Regions from separate parts of the Mucilaginibacter rubeus genome, predicted to be linked through region 2. Evidence: riboswitches for the same ligand, from Rfam matches in the RefSeq annotation. Region 2 holds a riboswitch; each other region holds the start of a gene.

Evidence for each region. A riboswitch is a leader RNA that binds a small molecule or an ion and turns the genes downstream of it on or off. The one in region 2 is predicted to bind S-adenosylmethionine.
Region 1: another riboswitch for S-adenosylmethionine. It lies ahead of DEO27_RS00930 (transmembrane 220 family protein); the one in region 2 lies ahead of metH (methionine synthase).
Region 3: another riboswitch for S-adenosylmethionine. It lies ahead of DEO27_RS10055 (O-acetylhomoserine aminocarboxypropyltransferase/cysteine synthase family protein); the one in region 2 lies ahead of metH (methionine synthase).

What each region holds. Positions count from the first base shown of each region.
Region 1 covers NZ_CP043450.1:217,662-222,850, forward strand. The annotation lists gene DEO27_RS00915 (hypothetical protein) at 1-319, shown strand, start outside; gene DEO27_RS00920 (DUF72 domain-containing protein) at 311-1,246, opposite strand; gene DEO27_RS00925 (SDR family oxidoreductase) at 1,409-2,170, opposite strand; SAM riboswitch class I at 2,629-2,743, shown strand; gene DEO27_RS00930 (transmembrane 220 family protein) at 3,049-3,450, shown strand; gene DEO27_RS00935 (transglutaminase-like domain-containing protein) at 3,816-4,664, opposite strand; gene DEO27_RS00940 (peptidase) at 4,669-5,189, opposite strand, start outside.
Region 2 covers NZ_CP043450.1:6,092,720-6,097,908, reverse strand. The annotation lists gene metH (methionine synthase) at 1-2,837, opposite strand, end outside; SAM riboswitch class I at 3,033-3,142, opposite strand; gene DEO27_RS24335 (Bax inhibitor-1/YccA family protein) at 3,277-4,011, opposite strand; gene DEO27_RS24330 (hypothetical protein) at 4,114-4,680, opposite strand; gene murQ (N-acetylmuramic acid 6-phosphate etherase) at 4,787-5,189, opposite strand, start outside.
Region 3 covers NZ_CP043450.1:2,451,248-2,456,436, reverse strand. The annotation lists gene metX (homoserine O-acetyltransferase family protein) at 1-948, opposite strand, end outside; gene DEO27_RS10055 (O-acetylhomoserine aminocarboxypropyltransferase/cysteine synthase family protein) at 1,040-2,359, opposite strand; SAM riboswitch class I at 2,608-2,718, opposite strand; gene DEO27_RS10050 (trans-sulfuration enzyme family protein) at 2,938-4,056, opposite strand; gene DEO27_RS10045 (hypothetical protein) at 4,155-4,673, shown strand; gene mqnE (aminofutalosine synthase MqnE) at 4,766-5,189, shown strand, end outside.

The DNA.
Region 1 (5,189 bases), 1.8 Mb from region 2:
GACAGCCATGATGGGCGCAGCCATGCAGCAGATGAAAGCCGCTGGTATAAACTTTGAAAGTATTACCGTAGGCGACCCCGGCAAGTTTTACAAGGCCGGTACCGAAACCCATTGCCTGCTGCCGGAAACCATCGTTATGTCAAGCCCTAAAGGCAGGGTAGCTATGCATAGCTACCTGTTGGCGGTTAGCGGCGATGGTGGTAAAAGCTGGTCGTTCCTGGATATGAACAACTCTACCGCCGATAAGGTGAAGCAACTGATCCCAAACTTTAACCCGGCTTTAAAAATTCCGCCTGCTACTACCGAGCCATTACAATAAGAGCGAGGTTTGTGCGGTTGGCTTATCGTCGCGTTGGATAAACGTTGGGCGCATTAGCTGCGTGCCCAGCGCTTTGTTTAATTCTTCAACTACGTAATCGGCCAGTTCGGGCGAGTAACGCTCATCGTGCTGGTGCATAAAAAACCATACCGATTTAAGTCCCTGATCTTTCCAGTTTTTAATCCTTTCAACCCACTCGTCAACGCGGGCGTAATCGGTAGGATGGAGGCTGTTACCTACAAAGCGGATAAAGGCATGCGGTGTGGGCAAAGCCATGTGCACTACATCGCGTCTGCCGCTGGCATCAGTTATAATTGAACCAATATTGAGTTCGCGGAAGAGGTTAAATACCCTGTCGCGGTTTTCGGCAACGGCAAACCAGTCTTTATGGCGTAGCTCAACAAATACCGGGATATCTTTCGGCAATTGCTCCAGGTAGGCTTTAAGTTCCGGGAAGCTTTTAGGCGTATAGTTATCGCTCAGCTGTAAAAACAGCGGGCCAAGCTTTTCGCCGAAGGCTAAAATACCTTCATAGTAGGTAGTGGTAATATCATCGGCGTTTTTTAAACGGCGAATATGGCTGATACTTTGTGAAAATTTGGGGCAAAATTTAAAACCGGGGTTGCTATCGGCCTTGGTTTTCCATTTAGCAATAGTGTCGGTGCCGTAAACCTGGTAGAAGGTAGCGTTAAGCTCTATGCAATCAAAGTGCTTAACATATTCGTCCAGGAAATTGGCGTCTTTGGTTTTTGGCGGATAGATCTTGCCGATCCATTCCTTGCGTCCCCATTTAGCACAGCCAACATGTACCTGCAGAGGTACATCATTTTTGGCGGCTGCAAGCGTATCAACAGTAATCTGCGGATCTGCTGGCAGGGTAAAATCAACCCTTACTAATTCCTCATCTGTTACTCTACCAAATTCCATTTGCTTTTTTTGTGGGAAAGATAGTGATTTGGTTGATTAGGTGAGTGGTTGATTGGGGGAATAGTTGATTAGGTTGAAAGCTCGCAAACAAGCATTCCGCCTGTAACTACTCACTTAATCAACCCAGTCAACCACTCACCTAAAAATCAACCACTCACTAAACTACAAGAACATCCCGCCCGAAGCTTCAATACGCTGAGCGTTGATCCAGCGGGCATCTTCTGTACAAAGGAAGGCTACTACGCCTCCGATATCATCCGGCTGACCAACCCTGCCTAAAGCTGTTGATTTCGACATCATTTCTTCCAAACCGGGGTGTGAGTCAAATGCCGCTTTGGTAAAATCGGTCTGGATGATACCCGGAGCCACAACGTTTGCGGCTATACCGCGACCGCCCAGTTCTTTTGCAAGGTATTTGGTAAATACTTCAATAGCGCCTTTCATGGATGCATAGGCAGCATAGCCGGGAGTTGAGAAACGAGCCAGTCCGGTCGAAAAATTGATGATGCGGCCGCCATCGGCAATTATAGGCAGGCTTTTCTGGGTTAAAAAGTAAACGCCTTTAAAATGCACATTAAACAGGTTGTCAAAATCCTCTTCGGTGGTTTGTGCAAATGGCGAGGCCGCGTCAATACCCGCGTTGTTGATCAGAAAATCAAAAGTATCACGTCCCCATTTTTCATTTAGGGTTGATTTTAGTGTTGTAATAAAAGCATCAAATGTTGATACAATACCGGTATCCAGCTGCAAAGCGGCAGCCTTTTGCCCCATCAATTCTATTTCGGCCACAACAGCTTCGGCTTCTTCTTTTTTGGTGCGGTAAGTAACTATAACGTCAATGCCTTTTTGGGCGATGTGTTTTGCGGCGTTTTTGCCCAGGCCTCGGCTACCGCCGGTTATTAATGCTATTTTGTTTGCTTTCATTATGGTGTGTTTTAATGTTTTAACAATACAAAGGTGCAATGGTTAGCTAATAAAATTATGGTGACTACTTCAGATTAAATGGTGATCATTTAAGTTTTTTAGTGGGGAGTACCAAAAAACAAAGTGAAGATATCGGAAATTCCCTCCCCCGGGAGGGGTGCGTTAGGGTTGCGTATTGGCAGGGAGGGGTTTATACGTCTTTGCAATGACCGGCATCTCGCTGAACCCCTCCCTACACCCTCCCAGGGGAGGGAATCGCACGGCCCGCGCTCTTCCTTTTTATGGTCTAATGGCTATCCTGTCTCAAACAAAGACATCACAATCACTCCCTTCCTGAATTTATCTCCCTCAAAATCAATATAAAACAAATATAAATGAAATTAAACTACTAAAACCATAGGATTTATATAATTAATTATTACATTTGCACTGTCAACAACGACAAAGCGTTCTTTTATAACTTATCAAGAAAGACTGAGGGAAAGGCCCAAAGACGTCTTAGCAACCTGTACATCCGCATAATGTAAAAGGTGCTAATTCCTGCTCCTGTGCAAAACGGGAGAGAGATAATTATATCTACACCCCACAACCGATCTGATTAAGTGATTTTTTTCTATAGTTTTCAAGTCGCGTGACCGAGAGGATAGGTGGGGGTCCGCAATACCCTAAACGGCAGTTCGAATCTGCCCGCGACATCAAATTTTCATCAGGTTCATTTTATATACATCAATTTTCCTGCCTGTTTTTGCCACTTTTTAAGTATATAAAAACTATTTTTTGCCTTTAAAAAGTGCAAACTAAATTTCTATATTTAGCATTGCTTAACCTGCATATTAGGCGCCAAAACCAGTATAAATTATTGCAATTGCTTTTTACTTATGAAAATCTTCAACATTGTATGGATTGTACTTTTTATCATCTTCGCGGGTTTACAGTATAATGATCCCGACCCATACCTTTGGATGCCTATTTATTTGTATTGTGCCTGGTTCTGCTACCTTGCGGCAAAAAAAGAATTTTATCCAATTGGGTACGCGGTAGGTATCGCTGTTTTTACAGGCTACGCCATCTATAAAATATTTGACAATAATGGCCTGGTAGACTGGTTTGAATACCACCATGCCGAAAGCCTTGTACAAACCATGAAAGCCGAAAAGCCATGGGTTGAAGAAGTACGTGAGTTTTTTGGATTGGTGATATGTATAGCGGTACTGGGAGCCAATTGGGTTTACGCGGTGAAAGAGCGTAAAAAAGTGCCGGTTAAAAAGGGGAAAAGGTAAAGATTTGCCAAGGGGCTTGTTTCAAATACCTTGAAGGCTATTACACGATCTATCCTTTAAAGCTGATCATAAATAAGCGATGTCATTTCGACGAAAAAGCGTTGGGTTTGAGCTCCGGTGAGGAGAAATCTTATACACCATGCATTTTCGCTTTGCTTTGAGTATAAGATTTCTCTTTCGCCCGTACATCAGCCCAACCCGCTGCTCTATCGAAATGACATTTTTTGACACCTGTTTTAAAATTTTGTCATGCTGAGGAACGAAGCATCTTCTTCGCTCTGTACAGCGGCTTTGTCTACTGAAGGAGATCCTTCGCTATCGCTCAGGATGACAAATAGATAGGGGCGGTTTACAGAGCTTCCCTTTTACAAATACGACAATCCCTTAAACTCACCATCAACATAATAAAATGGTTCAAAGCCGTCTTCGGCAAGCTCGCAGCTTACCTGCATGGTTGTAAAGGTAACGTCGCCAAAAATGTTGGCTATGGCCGAGTCGGCGGCATCATGACCGGTGGCTATTTTGACCAGGCCGTTTAATGGTACCAGTCGTGTAGCATCAAACAGAATCCATTTTCCACCAAGGTATGCCTCAAAGCAGGCATGAAAATCAGCCGGTTTAAGGTGATAGGCATAACCAGTAAAATATCTTGCCGGAATAGTTAAGGCCCGGCAAAGAGCTATACCTAAATGCGCGAAGTCCCTGCAAACACCTGCCTGTTCAGTTACCGTATCAAAAGCGGATGTTTGCGAATTGGTTGAACCACTTAAGTACTGCACGTTTTTATGGATCCAGTTGGTTAATTCAACTACTTGCTCAAAAGGGTTGGTTATATGCCCAAACATATTATGGGCAAGACGATATAACTTGTCCGACTGGCAATAGCGGCTCGGGTTAAGATAAGGCAACACCGGCGAAGGCAATTCCGAAACGTGGGTTTCCTGTAGCTCACTGAAATCGGCTACTTCATAACAATTATCAACTACAGCCTTGTAAGTGACTTTAATATCAGGCGTATCGGCACTCACATCAAAGCGCACTAAACGGCTTTCGCCCTGCAGCGTTTGCAGTTCTTCAAACTTAATGTACGGCTCTAAGCTAAATTCTTCGCTTAGTATGGTTTGATTGGGGCTGCGTAATGCATGTATGTTTAAAATCAATGTGCCGGGCGACCGCACCACATATTCCATTTGGGAAAACACATCGAATTTCATGTTATCAGCTTTCTGTTTTTATTTCTTCTAATTTGTTAAATGTCGCGTCCATCCAGTCTTCCGATATATGGTCGAGGGCAAGTTTCAGTTCTTCGGCCCATTGGGTGGAGATGTGTTCCAGATCTTGCTTGTTATAACGTTGCTCAACAATATTAAAGCTATCCTTTTTATAAACAGCAACATCTATAGGGAAATCAACATTATTTGAGCTTACCCTTGTTGAATCGAACGAAAGAAAACCTGTTTTCAACGCCAATTTCAGGCTCGAGTTTTCATCAAGAATCCGGTTTAGGATAGCCTTGCCATGGCCCGAATTACCGATAACCACATAAGGCGCACCTTGTCCCAACTCAACCCAGTTACCTTCGGGATAAAGCAAAAACAGCTTGTGCTCATCGTCATCGCGTAATTGTCCGCCTATGATGGTATTCAGGTCAAACCGTAAGCCAGAGGCATCAAGCGATTCCTTATCTTCCTGGGCGGCACGTTTCACCTGCTCGCCAAAAGCATTCACGGCTTTGTACA
Region 2 (5,189 bases):
GGATAGTTTTCAATTACCTTAGTGCCTGTAAATGCAGGTTTCGGTGCCACATCGCCATCAAGGCTGATCTGGAATTTTCCGGCACGGGCCTCTTCAATGGTCACAAAACGCTTGTCTGACTTTTTATTAGCATGTGCTTCACGGGCTTTAGCATATTCATCTTTAATACCCTGGATATAGGCATCGCGATTATCTTTACTCATTAGGCTGCTGCATACCGTAACACTGCGTGAAGCATCCAGTACGTGAATAGCCGCGCCCGAATATTGCGGAGCGATCTTCACCGCTGCGTGGATGCGTGAAGTGGTGGCGCCACCAACAATTAGTGGAATGGTGAAGTTTTCGCGCTCCATTTCTTTGGCAAAATGCACCATCTCGTCAAGCGATGGCGTTATCAACCCGCTTAAGCCAATAATATCAACGTTTTGCTTTTTAGCTTCTTCAATAATGCGTTGCGCAGGCACCATTACTCCAAGGTCAATAACTTCGAAGTTGTTACAGGCCAGTACTACGCCAACTATATTTTTACCAATGTCATGCACATCGCCTTTTACGGTGGCCATTAAAACCTTACCGGCGTTCGAGCGCTGATCGGCACCTGCGTTATTCTTTTTTTCTTCTTCGATGAAGGGCAACAGGTAAGCCACGGCCTTTTTCATTACACGGGCCGATTTAACTACCTGCGGCAGGAACATTTTGCCCGCACCAAACAGGTCACCTACTACGTTCATGCCATCCATCAGCGGGCCTTCAATTACTTCAAGCGGCCTTGCATAAGCCTGGCGGGCTTCTTCCACATCGTTATCAAGGTATTCAACAATGCCTTTTACCAACGAGTGCGACAGGCGCTCCTGAACGGTGCCTTTACGCCATTCTTCGTCACGTACAATCTCTTTGCCTTTACTTTTGATGGTATCGGCAAACTCCACCAGGCGCTCTGTAGCATCCTGGCGACGGTTAAGCAGTACATCTTCAACCAACTCAAGCAGGTTTTTAGGAATTTGCTCGTAAACTTCAAGCATACCGGCGTTAACAATACCCATATCCATACCCGCTTTAATGGCGTGATACAAGAATGCCGAGTGCATAGCCTCGCGCACAGTATTGTTACCCCTGAAAGAGAACGAAATATTACTTACCCCACCGCTCACCTTGGCGTGAGGCAGATTTTGTTTTATCCAGCGCGTAGCTTCAATAAAATCAACCGCGTAGTTATTATGCTCTTCCAAACCGGTAGCTACGGTAAGGATGTTGGGGTCAAAAATGATATCCTGTGGCGGGAAGCCTACTTCGTTCACCAATATATCGTATGATCTTTTACAGATCTCGATACGGCGTTCTAATGAGTCGGCCTGACCAACTTCATCAAATGCCATTACTACGGTAGCTGCACCATAGCTTAGTATTTTGCGGGCTTGCTCTTTAAACTTTTCTTCGCCTTCCTTAAGGGAGATAGAGTTTACTATACCCTTACCCTGTACGCATTTCAAACCCGCCTCAATCACTGTCCATTTAGATGAATCGATCATGATAGGCAGTTTGGCTATGTCCGGCTCAGATGCAACAAGGTTCAGGAACTTTGTCATCACCGCTTCAGAGTCGATCATGCCCTCGTCCATGTTAATGTCGATAACCTGGGCTCCACCTTCAACTTGCTGCAGCGCAACAGATAGCGCTGCCTCATAATCCTCGGCCAAAATCAGTTTAGAAAACTTGGGCGAACCGGTGATATTGGTACGCTCACCCACGTTTACGAAAATGCTTTCGGGCTTAATGGTAACCGATTCCAACCCGCTCAGACGCATATCCGGCTCAATTTCAGGGATAGGGCGCGGGGGGAAGGATGCAGCTTTATCGGCAATGCATTTGATGTGATCGGGTGTGGTACCGCAACATCCGCCTACGATATTTACCAGCCCGGCTTTAATGAAATCATCAACCTGGTGAGCGGTTTCGTGTGGGGTTTCGTCGTACTGGCCAAACTCATTTGGTAGGCCTGCGTTTGGATAAGCCGAAATATATACGCCTGCTTTTTCAGAAAGTTCGGCAAGGTGCGGGCGCATTTCCCTTGCACCTAAAGCGCAGTTTAAACCTACCGATAGCAGGTTGGCATGACTTATCGAGTTCCAGAAAGCCTCAACCGTTTGCCCCGAAAGGGTACGGCCCGAAGCATCGGTAATAGTACCCGAGATCATGATACCACCCGAATCCCTGAAAGCAGGGAAATCCTTTCCGGCAGCTTTACATTCATCCTCATAACGTTTTATGGCGAACAGGGCAGCCTTGGCATTCAGGGTATCAAAGATGGTTTCAACCAGCAGCAAATGCGAGCCGCCGTCAACCAAACCACGCACCTGGTCATAGTAGGCATCGGCCAGATCATCAAACGTAACAGCGCGGTAGCCCGGGTCATTAACATCAGGCGACAATGAAGCGGTGCGGTTTGTTGGCCCGATAGCGCCGGCGACAAAGCGCGGCTTTTCGGGATTGCGTTGGGTATATTCATCGGCTACCTCGCGTGCAATACGGGCGCCTTCATAGCTTAATTCGTATGCCAATTCTTCCAGGTGATAATCGGCAAGGGAAATTACCTGTGTGCTGAATGTGTTGGTTTCAATAATATCAGCCCCTGCATCCAAATATTCGGCATGGATAGCCTTAATAATGTCTGGGCGTGTGATATTGAGCAGGTCGTTATTGCCCTGCAGGTCGCTTTTATGATCGCGAAAACGCTCGCCACGAAAATCCTTCTCCGTGAGCTGGTACCTTTGAATCATGGTACCCATTGCTCCGTCAATCACCAGGATGCGTTTCTGTAATTCTTTTCTAATGTCCATTTTTTGAGATGTGAGATATGAGATGTGAGATATGAGACTGGAGAAAATTCAGCACTCAGATCTTTATCTCATATATCTGATAAAAAGACACTAAACAGACGATCTGAAAAAGCAAAAACTATCTCAAATCTCAAATCTAATATCTCAAATCTAAATAAAAGCTTATCTCGAAAAGTCGGGTGTTATTATGACTTTCGCTTATCTGTCCGGGCGCTTAATTGCTGCCTGGTAGAATGTAGCACCTTGTGAAGCACAGGTTGCTAAGACATCGCAGGGTCTAATCCCTCCGTCTTTCTCCATAAGCACTGCAAATTTGCGCAATAAAGTTGTCATTTGCAAGTGTATAACAAACGCTATATATCATAACTAAGCCACATTGTTAAACAAAAAAAGCTGCCTTTTGCGGAGGCAGCTTTCTGAATAATTTCTTTTGGGTTGATTATCGCCTTCTGCCGCCAAATAAGCGAAGAACGAAAAGGAAAAGGTTGATGAAGTCAAGATATAGAGTCAACCCACCCATTAGCGCCATTTTCTTGGCAGAAGCGTCGCCGTACTCTATACCGGCGCCAATGCGTTTAAGTTTCTGAACATCGTAAGCGGTTAAACCGGTAAACACTGCTACACCAAAATAGCTGATGATGTAATCAAAAGCTTCGCTGTGTAAGAACATATTTACCAGAGAGGCGATGATGATGCCAATCAGCAACATGATCAGGATACCGCCAAAGTTGGTCAGGTCTGTTTTTGTAGTATAACCGGCAATAGCCATTACACCAAAAACCAGCGCGGATACGCCAAAAGCTAATGTTACTTTTGATGCTGTGTATATCAAAAGGATATAGCAAAGGCTCATTCCTGTTGCGGCAGCGTATGCAATAAATAACAGCGCAAGTACAGGATATGACAAGCGGTTTAAGCCAAAGCGCATAATTAAAACAAATGCCAAAGGCAAAAACATAACTATCATGCCCAACCCGGTTGAGTGACCTGTGTTAAAATCAAACAGCAGGTTTAATAATTGAGGTGTACCGGCAAATACAAACGCGCAAACGCTTGAAATACCTAAGGCAACAAACATCCATAAAAATACACTTGCTATAAATTTACGTGATGCATCCTGTTCGTTTAATTGTATTACGTTTTTATAAACGTATTCGGGATCTTTAAATTCCATTTTGTGTTAAAAATTATACTACGAATTTATGAATAAAAAGTGAATGTCAGGTGAAGAATGCGTGTGTGCCTTTCCATCTCGTCATTGCGAGGTGTGTTAGCGTTAGTTTAAACGACGCATCAGCTGCTCTTCTACCTTTTTGAAAACCTGTACGGGTTTTAGGGTGCGCCAACCGAGGTTATCCAATTCGCCACCGAAGTTAATGTAATAGTCGATGTTGCTATTTTTAAACTCATCTATCACATGTTCGCGGAAGTTGATGCCTGCTATCCAGCCATCCTCTACATCCTGAAACCATTCTTCATAATAACAATCATCACTTGAGTGAAAGTTCAAAACGTTTTCACCTATCAGGATAAAATGCGTGATGCCATTATCTATCATGAGGTCAAGTAGTTCGCGCTTTAACAGCATGATGTCGTTGTTGATAGCGTCATTCCATTCGCCAATTAATTCAATGATGGTGTAGCCTTTATCATAGTCGGCAAAAAGCACCTTAAGGTAAAGTGTATTGGAGCCGAACGAATCCCATTGCGGGTGCAGCAGGTAATTATACACCTGCTTATCAAATTCAAACTCGCTGTATTCGGTTGCGTAAAAAGGTGAAAACTCATCTTCCGATGCTACGTAATCATCTCTCCAGCGGTAATATGGTTCAATATCGTGCATGTTTTAATTCGAAATTTGTCTGAACCTGAATTTTTTGAATTTGAAAATTTATCGAATGCAGTAGAGCATTTTCAAATTTCCAAATCAGCACATCTTCAAATTCAGTTTATTTTTTAAAATGATCAACAGCGCTTCGTACGCTGCCGTATTGTTTCAATAGCCCGGCTGCTTCTTCTTCATTCAGCCCGGTTTCGTCCATAACCATGCGGGTGCCCCTGTTCACCAGTTTGTGGTTGCTTAATTGCATATCAACCATCCTGTTTCCTTTTACGCGGCCAAGCTGTATCATTACGCTTGTGCTTAGCATATTTAAAACTAATTTTTGCGCGGTGCCGGCTTTCATACGGGTTGATCCCGTTAAAAACTCGGGTCCGGTAACTACCTCAACCGGGTATTGTGCTGCCGCCGCTACCGGGCTGCCGCTATTACAAACAATGCAGCCGGTAACTATATTGTGTTCGTTGGCCGTTTTTAAGCCGCCAATCACATAAGGCGTAGTGCCCGAAGCA
Region 3 (5,189 bases), 3.6 Mb from region 2:
ATAAAACGAATCCAGTTCGGCAAAGGCAGCTTTCGGGATATGCCTGAAAAGGTATTGTTGCTCCTCAATAGGGAATAACACATCCGATGAAATACCAATAACCAATGTTTTAGCTTTGATCAGGCTCAACGCCTTGTCAACCCCGTTACGGCCACGGCCCACGTTGTGCGAATCCATCACTTTTGTCAGGTACCAATAACTATAGGCATTATAGCGGTTCACCAGTTTCTCGCCCTGGTAGTTTTGGTATGACGATGAGCGAAAGCCATCTTTCACATCGTCGCTTTCTTCCTGCTGGGTGATACCATAGGTTTTATAAGTACGATAGCTTAAAAGCGCGATGCTCCGGGCTGCTTTTAAGCCTTTTTGACCACCTTCCGGCGTGTTACTATAGAAAGTACGGTCGGCAGTGATGGCTAAGCGCTGCGATTCATTAAAGGCAATGCCCCATGGTGAGTGCTTGGCATTGGTAGCAATCAGAATAAGATTTTTGATGCGTTCCGGCTCGATGATTGCCCATTCCATAGCCTGCTGGCCACCTAATGAACCGCCTATCAATACACTGATATTATTGATCTGCAAATGATCGGCAAGCAGTTGGTGTGCCTTTATCATATCCCTTGTAGTAAACTGCGGATAGGATAGGTAATACGGCTGCCCCGTAACCGGGTTAACACTTAGCGGACTTGTGGTACCATAAGGCGAACCCAAAATATTGGCGCAAACTATAAAATGCTCTTCAGGGTTAAAAAAATAACCCTCGCCAATAAGCCCTTTCCACCAGTCAAATACGTCGCTGTTGGCAGTAAGCGCGTGGCATACCCAAACAACGTTATTTTTTTCTTTATTTAACCTTCCATAGGTATGAAAGCCTATCTCTAAACCTTCAATCGCGCGGCCGGATTCAAATTCAAAAGTATCAGTGTATTTAAATATCTCTGCGTTCATTCTTCTATTTGTTATTCCGGGCGCAACCAGATTTTTTCTGGCCGCTGCCCGTAATAACGTTTACTATATCACTTAAAAAAACTATACATTTTTAAACTAACTCACCCTCACTTTGCTTAATTTTTGCAAAAGCTTGTTCAAAATCAGCTTTAATATCATCTATATGCTCAATACCAATGGCTACGCGTAATGATGTCGGCGTAACACCGGCAGATAGCTGCTCTTCATCAGATAATTGCTGATGCGTTGTTGCCGATGGCTGTATGATCAATGTTTTTGCGTCGCCCACGTTAGCTAAATGACTAACCAGTTTCAAATTATTGATTAACTGGCTGGCCTGCGCTTTATCACCTTTGATCTCGAACGATAATACGCCCCCAAAACCATTCTTTAAATATTTTTTTGCAAGGTCGTGGTATGGTGATGATTCCAGTCCCGGGTAATTTACCGTAGCCACTTGAGGATGCTGCTCTAACCATTTGGCCAGCTGCAAAGCATTATCTACATGGCGTTGCACCCTTAATGACAAGGTTTCCAATCCCTGGATATTCAGCCATGAATTAAATGGCGATTGCGATGGGCCAAAATCCCTTAAACCTTCCACACGGGCACGGATGATGAACTGAATGTTACCAAATGGGCCGCCGATGCCAAAAACATCGTTAAATACCAATCCGTGGTAACCTTCAGACGGTTCAGTGAACTGCGGAAATTTGCCGTTACCCCAGTTGTAATTACCGGCATCAATAATAGCGCCGCCAATACTGGTACCATGACCGCCGATCCATTTAGTAGTTGACTCAACAACAACATTAGCGCCATGTTCAATAGGGCGGAAGAGGTAACCACCTGCGCCAAAAGTATTATCGACAATTAAAGGAAGATCATGCCTTTTTGCAACTTCGCTAACCTTTTCAAAATCAGCAATGGTAAATCCAGGATTACCTATCGTCTCCAGGAAGATAGCTTTGGTTTTATCGTCAATAAGTGCTTCGATGTTCGCCGCGGTATCATCTTTGGCAAAACGCACCTCAATACCCAGGCGTTTAAATGCTACTTTAAACTGGTTATAGGTACCGCCATACAGGAAAGGAGAAGTAACAAAGTTATCACCTGCCTGCAGGATGTTATTTAATGCTATAAATTGTGCCGCCTGACCGGATGCTGTAGCCAGAGCAGCAGCGCCGCCCTCTAAAGCCGCAATGCGTTTTTCAAACACATCGGTAGTAGGGTTCATGATGCGGGTATATATATTGCCAAACTCCTTCAGCGCAAACAAATTGGCGCCATGTTCGGCACTGTTAAATACGTATGAAGTGGTTTGGTAAAGTGGTACTGCGCGTGAACCTGTTGTTGGATCAACTTCCTGACCGGCATGTAATTGTAAGGTTTCGAATTTTAAGGTAGACATAGTTGTAATTTTTAATGTGTTTAATTTAGATTTTTTTGTTAAGATGGATTTTGACAAAGCCGGTTTGATAAAACCGGTTTAACATCACACGCTTCTTTTCAGAGAAATGAAAACAGGGGCGTGCTAAGCATCAACAGCAGCAACACATACAAATACAGCCAATAGAGGAGCCAATATGTTGTATGTCACCGTTTAAGGCGTAAAAAGTGTTGTGTTGCGTAAATTTAATTAAACTTTTCATGGTTATAAATTTATATTCCCCGGTGTTATTTGCCGGGACAGGAATTGGCACCTTCTTCAACATTGAAGGGTTGCCAGCGGGTCATTGAGCCTGATCTCTCGCCGCTTCTTTATAAATCAAAACCCGAACTATGTGCGGAGTATTGATCGACGTTGGTATTGCTACCAAATAATGTTCCAAATATAAGGGGTTATTTGGGAATATGCCAAATTTTATTTTAGAAATGAGGTTAAAGGTCAAAGGCGAAAGGTTAAAGGTTTTTGAAATAGGGAATTTTTAACCCGCCTTCATGCTTCTACCTTTTGCCTTTGACCTTTCGCCTTTTACCTCAAGTGGCCTAAAGCGTTAAAGCCTGTTCCATATCAGCTATTAAATCATCTATATGCTCTAAACCAACCGAAACCCTTAGCAGGTTGCGGGGTGTCTTGGTATCCGGCCCTTCAACAGTAGCACGGTGTTCTATCAAACTTTCTACACCACCGAGACTGGTAGCTTTGATAAACAGCTTCAGTTTATTGATGATATTATGCGTGTCGTTTTCATCGCCTTTAATTATAAAGGATAGCATCCCGCCAAAAGCCAGCATCTGATCTTTTGCTATTTCATGTTGTGGATGCGATGATAAACCGGGGTACATAACCTGCTCAACATTAGGATATTGTTCCAAATATTCGGCTAACAACTGTGCGTTTTGTACGTGACCTTTTACGCGGTACGGCAAAGTTTTAATACTGCGTACCAGGTAATAGCAGTCCATAGGCGAGGGGATAGCACCTCCCATTTCCTGTACCTGACGGATCTTTGTCCACCAATCATTTGTTTCGCCTGTAATTAAGGCTCCGCCCATCAAATCGCTGTGGCCGCCAAAATATTTGGTGGCCGAGTGCATTACAATATCTACTCCCAAATCAAGCGGGCGTTGGCAAATTGGTGTTGCAAAGGTATTATCGCACAAAACTTTAATACCTTTTGCTTTGGCTATTGCTACTACTTTTTTTATATCAGTTATCTTAAGCAGCGGGTTTGATGGTGTTTCAATCCAGATCAAGCCTGTTTCGGGTTTAATATGCTGCTGCAATACATCGGTATCGTTTACATCGATAAAATCGAACGTTAATATCCCCGCAAACAGGTTTTTAAGCTGATTACGTAAGCCATGATACATATCATCTGGAGCAATAATATGAGTCCCCGGCTCAAGTGATTGAAATACGGACATCCCAGCCGCGTTGCCCGATGAAAACGAAGCAGCCTCAACGCCGCCCTCCAGTTTGGCCAGTAAATGTTCAAGCGCATGCCTGTTAGGATTGGCTGATCGACTATAGATATAACCTGCCGGGAAACCACCGTCTTCGCCGCGCTCAAACGTGGTTGACATAATAATAGGTTGTATTACGGCCCGTGTTGCTTCATCAACATGGTTACCGGCGTGTATAGCTATCGTTTCTGTTTTCATGGTTCGAAATATGATATCGCCCAAAGTAAAAAAGAATATTTGTTATTAGTTGTAGCGTTTTTTCATTTTTAGCCGAATAGATTATAAAACCTATCCGCATGAAAAGAACCTTTATCCTGATCCTGCTTGTTATAACCGGCTTTACAGCCTGCAAAAAAGATGCAAACGAAACAGCTTACGACAAAAGTTATAAGGTATGGCAAAGCTTTAAAACTGAAAGTAAAAACTCATACAGCTATACGGTTAACGCCGGGTCTGTATTTGGCTACGGCTCCGAAACAAAAATTACTGTGCAAAACGGCGTGGTGGTAGGGAGAGATTTTCTATCATATACTTTAGAGCAAAATCCTAACAGCGCTCCCACTAAAAAAATAAGGGAACAGTGGCAGGAAGATAAAACATCATTGGGGCAACATAATTCAGGTGCCGCATTACTTACGCTTGACCAGATTTATCAAAAAGCCAAAACCGAATGGCTTGCCGCCGATAAGAAAAAGAACACCATTTATTTTGAAACCCAAAATAACGGGATGATATCAGGTGCCAGTTATGCACCTAATGGCTGTCAGGATGATTGTTCGATAGGTATCTCTATAAGCGAGATCAAGGCTCTGTAACTTTAATGTAATTTACCATCAAATTTGGACGATATGTGTCATAACGCATATTACTTTTGTGCTTTTTTGTACATTTGGCCAAATTTATAATGATGCATAATTCAGATAATTTACAGGTATTGCTCCAGGATCCGAATTTATCTGCTGACTTAAAGCACATTGCCCAAAAGGTACTAAATAAACAACGCATCACATTTGATGAAGGCGTTTTGCTTTATGAGCAGGGCGAGCTTGGATATCTTGGCACTTTAGCCAATTACATCCGCGAGGAGCGCCACGGCGATAAAACTTATTTCAATCGTAACTTTCATATTGAGCCAACCAATCTTTGCGTTTATGACTGCAAATTTTGTTCATACTCACGCTTGCTGAAACAAAAATCAGAAGGCTGGGAGTACACCATGGACGAAATGTTTAATATGGTTGCCAAATACGACGGCGAGCCGGTTACCGAGGTTCACATTGTTGGCGGTGTATTGCCCCAATATGACGTGCCTTTTTACCAGGAACTTTTTG